Regions from separate parts of the Micromonospora sp. SYSU B005 genome, predicted to be linked through region 1. Evidence: riboswitches for the same ligand, from Rfam matches in the RefSeq annotation. Region 1 holds a riboswitch; the other holds the start of a gene.

The links. Region 1 has a riboswitch for cyclic di-AMP ahead of SM452_RS26610 (coiled-coil domain-containing protein). Riboswitches for the same ligand answer to the same signal wherever they lie in the genome.
Region 2: linked by a shared signal. The riboswitch ahead of SM452_RS07355 (LysM peptidoglycan-binding domain-containing protein) and the one ahead of SM452_RS26610 (coiled-coil domain-containing protein) in region 1 are both predicted to bind cyclic di-AMP.

What each region holds. Positions count from the first base shown of each region.
Region 1 is NZ_JAXCFU010000016.1:58,977-63,338, reverse strand. It holds gene SM452_RS26615 (carbonic anhydrase) at 141-794, shown strand; gene SM452_RS26610 (coiled-coil domain-containing protein) at 852-1,880, opposite strand; cyclic di-AMP (ydaO/yuaA leader) riboswitch at 1,885-2,015, opposite strand; gene SM452_RS26605 (YibE/F family protein) at 2,170-3,444, opposite strand; gene SM452_RS26600 (SHOCT domain-containing protein) at 3,609-3,818, opposite strand; gene SM452_RS26595 (metal-sensitive transcriptional regulator) at 3,944-4,243, opposite strand; gene SM452_RS26590 (heavy-metal-associated domain-containing protein) at 4,324-4,362, shown strand, end outside.
Region 2 is NZ_JAXCFU010000002.1:457,838-462,199, forward strand. It holds gene SM452_RS07350 (LLM class flavin-dependent oxidoreductase) at 1-1,459, opposite strand, end outside; cyclic di-AMP (ydaO/yuaA leader) riboswitch at 1,631-1,776, shown strand; gene SM452_RS07355 (LysM peptidoglycan-binding domain-containing protein) at 1,775-2,419, shown strand; gene SM452_RS07360 (YbaB/EbfC family nucleoid-associated protein) at 2,605-3,054, shown strand; gene SM452_RS07365 (M4 family metallopeptidase) at 3,190-4,362, opposite strand, start outside.

The DNA of each region.
Region 1 (4,362 bases):
ATCGGCGCGGTCCGGGGCGGAGCGGAGACGGGAAAGTATGAAATGCGTATCACGAATCTTGACGGACCCCGAGGGGCGTGTGACCGTGGGTCGCGAGGCCGTTCGGCCTGGTGGTTCCCCAGGTAGACGAGGTGAGGGACATGACGCCGAGCACCCCGGAACAGGCACTTGCCGAGCTGCGTGCCGGTAACCACCGGTTCGTCACGGGCGTCCCGCAGCATCCGAATCAGGACGCCGGGCACCGGGCGGCGGTCGCCGACGGCCAGCACCCGTTCGCGGTGATCGTCGGCTGCTCCGACTCGCGGCTCGCCGCCGAGATCGTCTTCGACCGCGGTCTCGGTGACCTCTTCGTGGTGCGTACCGCCGGGCACACCGCCGGGCCGGAGGTGCTCGGCAGCGTCGAGTACGCCGTCACCGTGCTGGGCACGCCGCTCGTGGTGGTGCTCGGGCACGACTCGTGCGGCGCGGTCCAGGCCGCCCGGGAGGGGGTCCGGACGGGTGCCGCCCCGGCCGGGCACCTGGGCGCGGTGGTGGACGCGGTCTCGCCGAGCCTGCTGCGCGCCGCCCGCCAGGGCGTCGAGGACCTCGACGGCATCATCGACGTCCACATCGCGCAGACCGTGGAGACGCTGCTGGCCCGGTCCGCCGTGCTGGCCGAGCGGGTGGCCGCCGGGCGGTGCACGGTGGTGGGCATGTCGTACCGGCTCGCCGGTGGCGAGGTGCGGACCGTGGCGCAGTCCCCGGCCCCGCTGCCCGCCCCGGCCGCGCCCGCCGACCCGGCGCTGGCGAGCTGACACATTCGGACGCGAAAAGGGGCCGCCCTCGGGCGGCCCCTTTTCGTGGTGTCCGGATCAGAGCAGCGACATGTGGACGTGGTCGGTGTGGTTCGACGGTCCGCTGTAGGAACGCCAGCCGGTGGCCGGGAACCAGATCTGCCGGTTCCAGATGACGTAGTAGATGCCCAGCCGGTCGGCGTTGCGGATCAGGAACGCGGCGACCTCGTTGCCGTACCGGCGGGTGTCGTTGTTGTGCCACGGCGCGAAGCCGCTGTTCTGCAGCGACCAGTCACACGCCTTGCCCTTGGGGTGCTCCCACGGCCCGCCGGACCGGTAGCAGCCCACGAAGCGCTTGAAGCCCGCGCGCCGGACCTCCTTGTACGCGTGCAGCGTGCGCGGCGTGACGCAGCCCGAGGTGGTCGGGTCGTCCTCGCTGCACGACTCGGCCTTCCACCCGCCGTCGGCGGTGCGGCCGGGGGCGATCTTGGCGACCGGTGAGGTGGCGGAGACCAGGCCGCCGGTGAAGCCGAGACCGCCGACGAGCTTCAGCGCGCGCTCGGCCTGCACCTTCTCGCGCTCCATCGCGTTCTTCTGCTTCTCCTGCTCGCGCACCTCGGCGTCGAGCGCGATCTTGGCCTGCTCGGCGCGGGTCTTGACCGCGTTGATGGCGGCCAGGCGCTGCGCGTTGAGGAGGTTCAGCTCGTCCAGGGCGTTGACCCGGCGGACGAACGAGTCGGGGGAGTTGCTCTCCAGCAGCATCGCCATCGCGCCCATCCGGCCGGTCCGGTAGGACTGGGCGGCGAGTTGGTTGACCTGCGGGCTGAGCGCGTCGAGTTCGGCCTGTGCCGTCTTCACCTCGGCCGCCAGCCGCCGCTGGCGGTCCTGGGACTTGGCGAGCTTCGCCTTGGCCTGGAGGAAGTTCCGGTTGGCGGAGTCGATCGCCTCGGTGATGAGCGGCGGATCGCCGTCCTCCTCGTGGCCCGAGGGGGTGCCGGGGGCCGCCGCGGCGGGGGCCGCGGTCGCCGGGTTCGGGCCGGCCAGCACGGCTAGCGAGGCCAGCACGGCCACCACGGGTGTCAGCCAGCGGCGCAGGGGTGCCGTCACAGTGTTCCCTTCCGTCGGCCGCCGACCGGGTTAGCTGACGGGTTCGGGACGGAAGTGGCCCCTACCGCTGTCGCGGATTCACCCCATGTACCTGGTTCCCCGGTTCGCCCGTGGGCGATTGGGCGGCGGCACCGCTGGCGCCGGTGCGCGCCTTCGGCGGTGACCGGCAGCGAGGTTACCTGACAGCACTCGTGAGGATCTACGTCCGGAAGCCGACCAATAGCGAGATTTCGCCGTGGCACACCGTGACCAGCGTCGCGTTTGAATTCGATGGTCACGCTGCGGAGTGTCACCATGCGGCCTCCGTACTCTTCCCGCCGCCGAGCGCCTCCAGCGCGTCGTCCCGTCCGGCCGGCGGCGGGGGCGCGGCGGGCGCCGGCTCCGCGCCGGGCGAGCGCCGCCCGGCGGTGGTCACGATCGCGGCCAGTCCGGTCGTCAGCGGTACGGCGGCGATCAGGCCGAGCGTCGCCACCGCGCTGCGGACGATCTCCTGGGCGAGGAACTCACTGGTGAGGATCTCGCTCACCGGGCGGGAGTCGGCGACCAGCAGGAGCAGCAGCGGCAGCGAGGCGCCGGCGTACGCCAGCACGATGGTGTTGACGGTGGACGCGATGTGGGCCCGGCCGACCCGGGTCGCCGCCCGGTAGAGCTGCCGCCGGGACAGCCCGGGGTTGGCGTGCGCCAGTTCGGTGACGGTGGCCGCCTGGGTGACTGTGACGTCGTCTAGCACGCCCAGCGAGCCGATGATGATGCCGGCCAGAAGCAGTCCGTGCAGGTCCACGTCGCCCTGGAACATGGACAGCGTGGTGGCGTCCTCGCTGCCGAAGCCGGTCAGGTGGGTGGCGGACGTGGCGAGCAGGCCGAGCACGCCGGTGACCACCAGGCTGCCGAGCGTGCCGAGCACCGCGACCGACGTCTGCGCGGTGATCCCGTGGGTCAGGTAGAGCACCACGAACATGATCAACGCAGCGCCCACGATCGCGACGAGCAGCGGCGGCTGGCCGGCGCCGATGCCCGGCAGCACGAAGCCGAGCAGGATGGCGAAGCTGGCCGCCAGGCCGCCGAGCGCGGCGAGCCCGCGCCACCTGCCGAACGCCACGATCGCGGCGGCGAACAGCACCATCAGCCAGATCAGCGGCGTACCGCGCTGGTGCTCGGCGATGTTGTAGGACTTCACCGCCGGGTCGGCCGGGTCGGTCAGCTCGACCAGGACGACCTCGTCGCCGACCGCGACCCGCGGCGCGCCCGGCCCGGCCGGGATCGGCGTCTCGACCTGCCGGCCCGCGTCCGGGCCCTGCTCGGCGGTGACGGTCACGGTGCCGCAGGGGCCACCGCCGCCCTCCGGGGCCTCCGGCGTCGGCGGGCAGGGCTCGGTGACCACCCGGGTCACCGTGCCGTGGTAGCGAGGGACGTCCGCGCCGCCGACCGGCTCCCGGTCCTGCCCGGGCCAGAGCACCAGCGCCGCGATCACGGTGAGCGCGAACAGCGGCACCACCACGGCGACGAGCAGCCGCCGTACGCCCGGCGGCGCGGCGGGTGCGGGGCGGGTGTGGTCGGCACCCATGACGTCTCTCCCAACGGTCGCGGCGACGCCTGGTCCGCCGGACCGGTCTGGTCACCCGGCCGGCGCGGACGTGTCGACCACGTCCGGGTCGTCGCCCGGCCATGGTAGGCAGCCCGGCCGGCCGCTCCCGCACACCGTGGCCGGTGACGCGCGTCCCGCGCGGGTCAGGCCAGGCCGGCCCGGCGCCGCCGGTACTCGTCCTCGTCGATCTCGCCGCGGGCGTACCGCTCGTCCAGGATGCGCCGGGCCGTCGTCGGGCCCAGGTACTGCGGGCCGGTCCACCGCACGGCCGCCCAGACGAGCCCCGCCAGCACGGCGAGCACCAGCAGGGACCAGATCCACATCCAGCCCATCATCGGGCTCTGCCACATCATCGGGCCGCCCTCCGTCCGTCACCGCGGGTCCGCCGGGCCGGCCTGCCCGCCACGTCGACGGTACGTCCGCCCGGGTGCGCCGGCACGGGTCGATGTGCCCTGGCCCGAGGGTCGGAGGTCCCCGCTCAGCCGCGCTTCATCAGGCGGCCGACGGCGGCCATCATCTCGGTCGCCATCTCGTCGGCCCGGCCCTCGGCGGCGCCCTCGTGCATGCAGTGCCGGGCGTGGCCGTCGAGCAGGCCCAGGCCCACCTTGTCCAGCGCCGCCTGGATGGCCGAGATCTGGGTCAGCACGTCGATGCAGTAACGGTCGTCCTCGACCATCTTCTCGATGCCACGGACCTGCCCCTCGATCCGGCGGAGCCGGGCGAGGAGTTGGTCCTTGCTGGCGGTGTAGCCCCGGGTCGGGCTGGACGGCGCGGTCATGAAACCGAGGATAGCGTACCCCTCGGGGGTATGCTAACGTTCGGAACGTACCCCTGGGGGGTATCAGATCGGAGGGCGAGATGGAGACCACCTACCAGGTGAACGGCATGACCTGCGGG
Region 2 (4,362 bases), on a different contig from region 1:
CCTCCTGGAGCTGCGTGAAGTCGCCGGGGTGCCGGACCAGCTCGACGAGCGCCCGGTCGACGCTCTCCACCACGCCGTGGATCACCACGTGCTCCTCCTCGAGGCGGTCCAGCACTGCCGCCAGCCCGGCCTCGGAGCGGCGCAGGTGAGGGAAGATCGAGGCGTCCTCCAGCCCGTGGTGCTGGGTGACCATCGTGCAGTACGCCGCGCAGTACGCCCCGAGCGTCCAGTTGTTCTGCCGCATGGTCATCTCGTTGAGGGCGGCCCGCGCCCGGCCCGGCGAGACAGTGCCCTGCTTGACCTGTTCCAGCAGATCGCGCACCTGGGCCAGCTCCTGGCGCAGGTGGTCGTGCACGTCCACCAGGTGCTGCCCGGCGGCCTGTCCGCGGGCCGGGTAGACGTGCCCGGCCGGCGGCGGCGGGGCGCTCGGGCGGGTGGACTCGTCCCAGGGGCGGCGCGCGCTCAGGCGTACCCCCGGGTCGGGGGTGGGGGTGACGCCGAGCGTGCTCGGGCCGGCGGCGGCGGTCTGCTCGTCGGCGGCCGTGCGGGTTCCGCCGGCGGGCGCGGTGCGCTCGGCGGCGACCAGCTCCCGCACGGCGGGCGCGACCTCCTGGCCGAAGATCTGGATCGCGCGCGGCTCGTCGCTGCCGAGGATGAACGTGGTGATGCCGTGCTCCAGGGTGAGCCCGGCCAGCTCCTCCACCCACTGCTCCGGCGGCCCGGCCAGGAAACCGGCCGACGAGCGGGCGAACGTGCCGGTCACGTTGAGCATGCGGCGGATCGTGGCCGGGTCGCGCCCGGCGGCCTGAGCGCCCTCGTCGACGAGCGCGTTCAGGGCGGGCAGCTCGTCGGGGCCCTTCGGCAGGTACGACAGGGACGGCAGCCAGCCGTCCGCGGCGCGGCCGACCAGGCGCAGCATGCGCGGCTTGTACGCGCCGACCCAGATGCCCACCGGGTGCGCGGGCGCCGGACCGCGCTTGGCGCCGACCACCCGGTAGTGCTCGCCGTCGACGCGGATCATGCCGCGACGGTCGGTGTCCCAGACCTCGCGGATCACCCGGATCGCCTCGTCGAGGGCCTCGACGGCGGCGCCGGGGGACAGGCGTCGCCCGCCCGCCGCCTCGATCGCGTCCCAGAACGCGCCCGCACCGAGTCCCAGCTCGACCCGGCCGCCGGTGAGCAGGTCCAGGCTGGCGACGCTGCGGGCCAGCACCACCGGCTGGCGCAACGGCAGGTTGAGGACGTTTCCGGCCAGGCGGATACGTTCGGTCGCGGCGGCCACGTAGGACATCAGCGTCCAGGTGTCCAGGAAGCCCGGCTGGTAGGGGTGGTCCTGGAACGTGACCAGGTTCAGCCCGACCTGCTCGCAGAGCCGGGCCAGCGCCACCACCTGGTCGGGCTGCCCGGCGGCGGGGGTGATGAAGCCGCCGAAGGTCAGCTCGTGTCCGTGATCGGTCATCCGTCAAGCCCTCCCGTGATCTTGCCTGGCCCTGCCACCGTAGCGCCGCCGCCGGTCGCCCGGCCGGGTGAAGAGCGTCACAAGAAGTGGACGATCATCACAAATCGCTCCTAGCGTCGGTTTCGTTCGCAGACGCGGACACCGCAGGCCGGAAACGCCAAATCCCGCCGCCGGCCCCGGTAACCGAACCTCGTGCGGGAGCGGGGGAACCACACGTTCCACGGTGCATCGTCACCTCGGGGTGAAGCCGCCACCGGCGGCCGGGCTCCTCGGCCCGAACCCGACAGCTCACCTCGTCGGCGTGGAGGAATCCACATGGCAACTGAATACTCAGCCCGAAGCCGCCGTACCGCTCTCGGAGCGGTCCTGGCCGGCGCCGCCGTCGGCGCCGCGACCCTGTTCGGCCCGGCCGCTCCGGCCAGCGCGGGCGTCAACTGGGACGCGGTCGCGCGCTGCGAGTCAGGCGGCAACTGGAAGATCAACACCGGTAACGGCTACTACGGCGGGCTCCAGTTCTCCCGCACCACCTGGAACGGCTACGGCGGCCAGAAGTACGCCGCGCGCGCCGACCTGGCCAGCCGGTCCGAGCAGATCGCCGTCGCGGAGAAGGTGCTGCGCGGCCAGGGCATCGGCGCGTGGCCGGTCTGCGGCAAGAAGGGCGGCTCGGCCAGCACGGCGACCCGGTCCGAGCGGGCCACCACGAAGGCGGCACCGAGGAAGGCGGCGCCGAAGCGGGCCGCCGCGACGAAGGCCGCGCCGGAACGCGCCACGACGAAGGCGGCGCCGCGGCCGTCGTCCGGCGCCGGGACGTACGTCGTCCGGCGCGGGGACACGCTGTCGGAGATCGCCGTGGCGCAGCGCGTCGACGGCGGCTGGCGTGCCCTGCACGAGCGCAACCGCGCCGTGGTCGGCGACGACCCGGGCCTGATCTTCCCCGGTCAGCAGCTGCGCCTGCGCTGACCTCGTCCGAGCGCCCGGCCGGTTCGTCCCGGCCGGGCGCCCGGCCGTCCGCGACACGCCGCGTGGCCGGTGTCCGGCCTGCTCGCGGCGCCGGGACGCGACCCGGACCGGCCGGTGACGGCGATTCGTCGGAGCCGGTTGCTAGGGTCACGCATGCTCGGCTAAGACGTGAAGAAAGCGCGGATATGACCAACGACCCGTTCTCGGCGGCCGCGAGCATCGACGAGCTGCTGACCCGCACGCAGCAGGCGCTCACCGCGATGCGCTCCCGGGCCTCGGCACACGCCGACGGCGAGCCGGGCGACCTGCTGCTCGCCGAGGGCACTGCAGCCGGCGGCCGGGTCCGCGCGGTCGCCGTCCAGGGTGGCCGGCTCGATTCCGTGACGATCGACCCGGAGCTGGCCGGCGAGCCCCTCGACGTCCTCTGCGGACACCTCGTGACCGCCGCCAACGCCGCGTTGTCCGAGCTGGACGACCGGGTCAGCGCGTCGGCCCGGGCCGACGCCGACGCGCTCGCCGCCCGGCTCGGCAGCATGGGCGACCAGGCCGAGCTGTTCGGCCGCGCGATGCACGAGGCGGCCGCGCGGATCCACCGCGACCGCGGCGCTGGGTCCCGGGCCGGGCGCGCGGTCTGACCCGACCGCACACGCCCCGGCACGACGAGGCGCCGCACCCGCACGCGGCGCCGACCACGCGCGACGCGGCACCGGCCTGACACGACGAGGCGGCCGGCCGCCGGGAGGACGACGACCGGCCGCGCTACGCCACGGTCAGCTCAGGGTGACCGCGGTGTCGTCGACGACGAAGGACGTCTGCAACGAGCTGTCCTCCACGCCGCTGAACGAGATGGTCGCCGTGGTGCCCGCCAGCGACGAGACGTCGAAGGACCGCTGCACGTAGCCGGTGGCCTTGTTCAGGTTTGAGTACGTGGCCAGCGTGGTGCTGCCCGCCTTGACGGTGAGCTTGTCGTACGCGGTGCTGGTGGTCGACTCCGCGCTGTCGATGTGCAGCCAGAAGCTCAACGTCGCCCGGCATCCGGCCGGGATCGTCACCGACTGGCTGAGCGTGTCGGTGTGCGACGAGCCGTACCCGTCCAGCCACGCCTTGTACGAGCCGCCGTGCGCGGCCTGGCCGCTGTCGGTGGTGATGACGCCGGACGAGGCGCTCCAGGTCACGTTGCCCGACTCGAAGCCCGGGTTGGCGAGCTTGTTGCCGGAGCAACCGCCCGACGGCGGGGTGGTCGTGGTGCTCGGGGTGGGCGTCGGGGTGCCGCCGGAGCAGGTCGGGTCACCGGACTGGGCCGGCACGCTCACCGCGTCCCAGGCCGCCTTGACCGTGTTGAACTCCGCGCAGCTGCCCGGGTAGAGGTTCTTCGCCGCCTGCAGCGTCCAGGTGCGGTACTTCAGGTACGACGAGGACGAGGTCTTCAGCAGCATGCCGTTGTACATGATCTTCATGGCCTTCTGGATGCCCAGGCCGGTCACGCTGCTGCCGTTGCAGGTCGAGCTGGACGGCTGCCCGTTGGTCGGGCTGCTGCCGTTGGCGAGCAGGTAGAACCAGTGGTTGCCCGGGCCGGCCGCGGCGTGCACCTCGGTCGACGGGATGCTGCTGGAGTAGCAGTTCGGGTCGCCGAGCGCCGACGGGTTGTACATGTTGCGGATCGGGCCGGAGCCGACCAGGTTGATCTTCTCGCCGACCAGGAAGTCCGGCGCGTCGTAGCTGGACGGCTCGTTGGCGAACCACTCGGTGGCCGCGCCGAACGTGTCAGCCACGAACTCCTGCGTGCCGCCGCCGGAGATGCCGCCCGGGGTGTTGTCGTCGATGCCGTGGCCGATCTCGTGCGCCACCACGTCCAGCGAGCCGATCCACTGGCCGGCGGTGTTCTTGCCGATCTGCACCTGGCTGCCGTCGTAGTAGGCGTTCTGGTCGTTGAGGCCCACCCG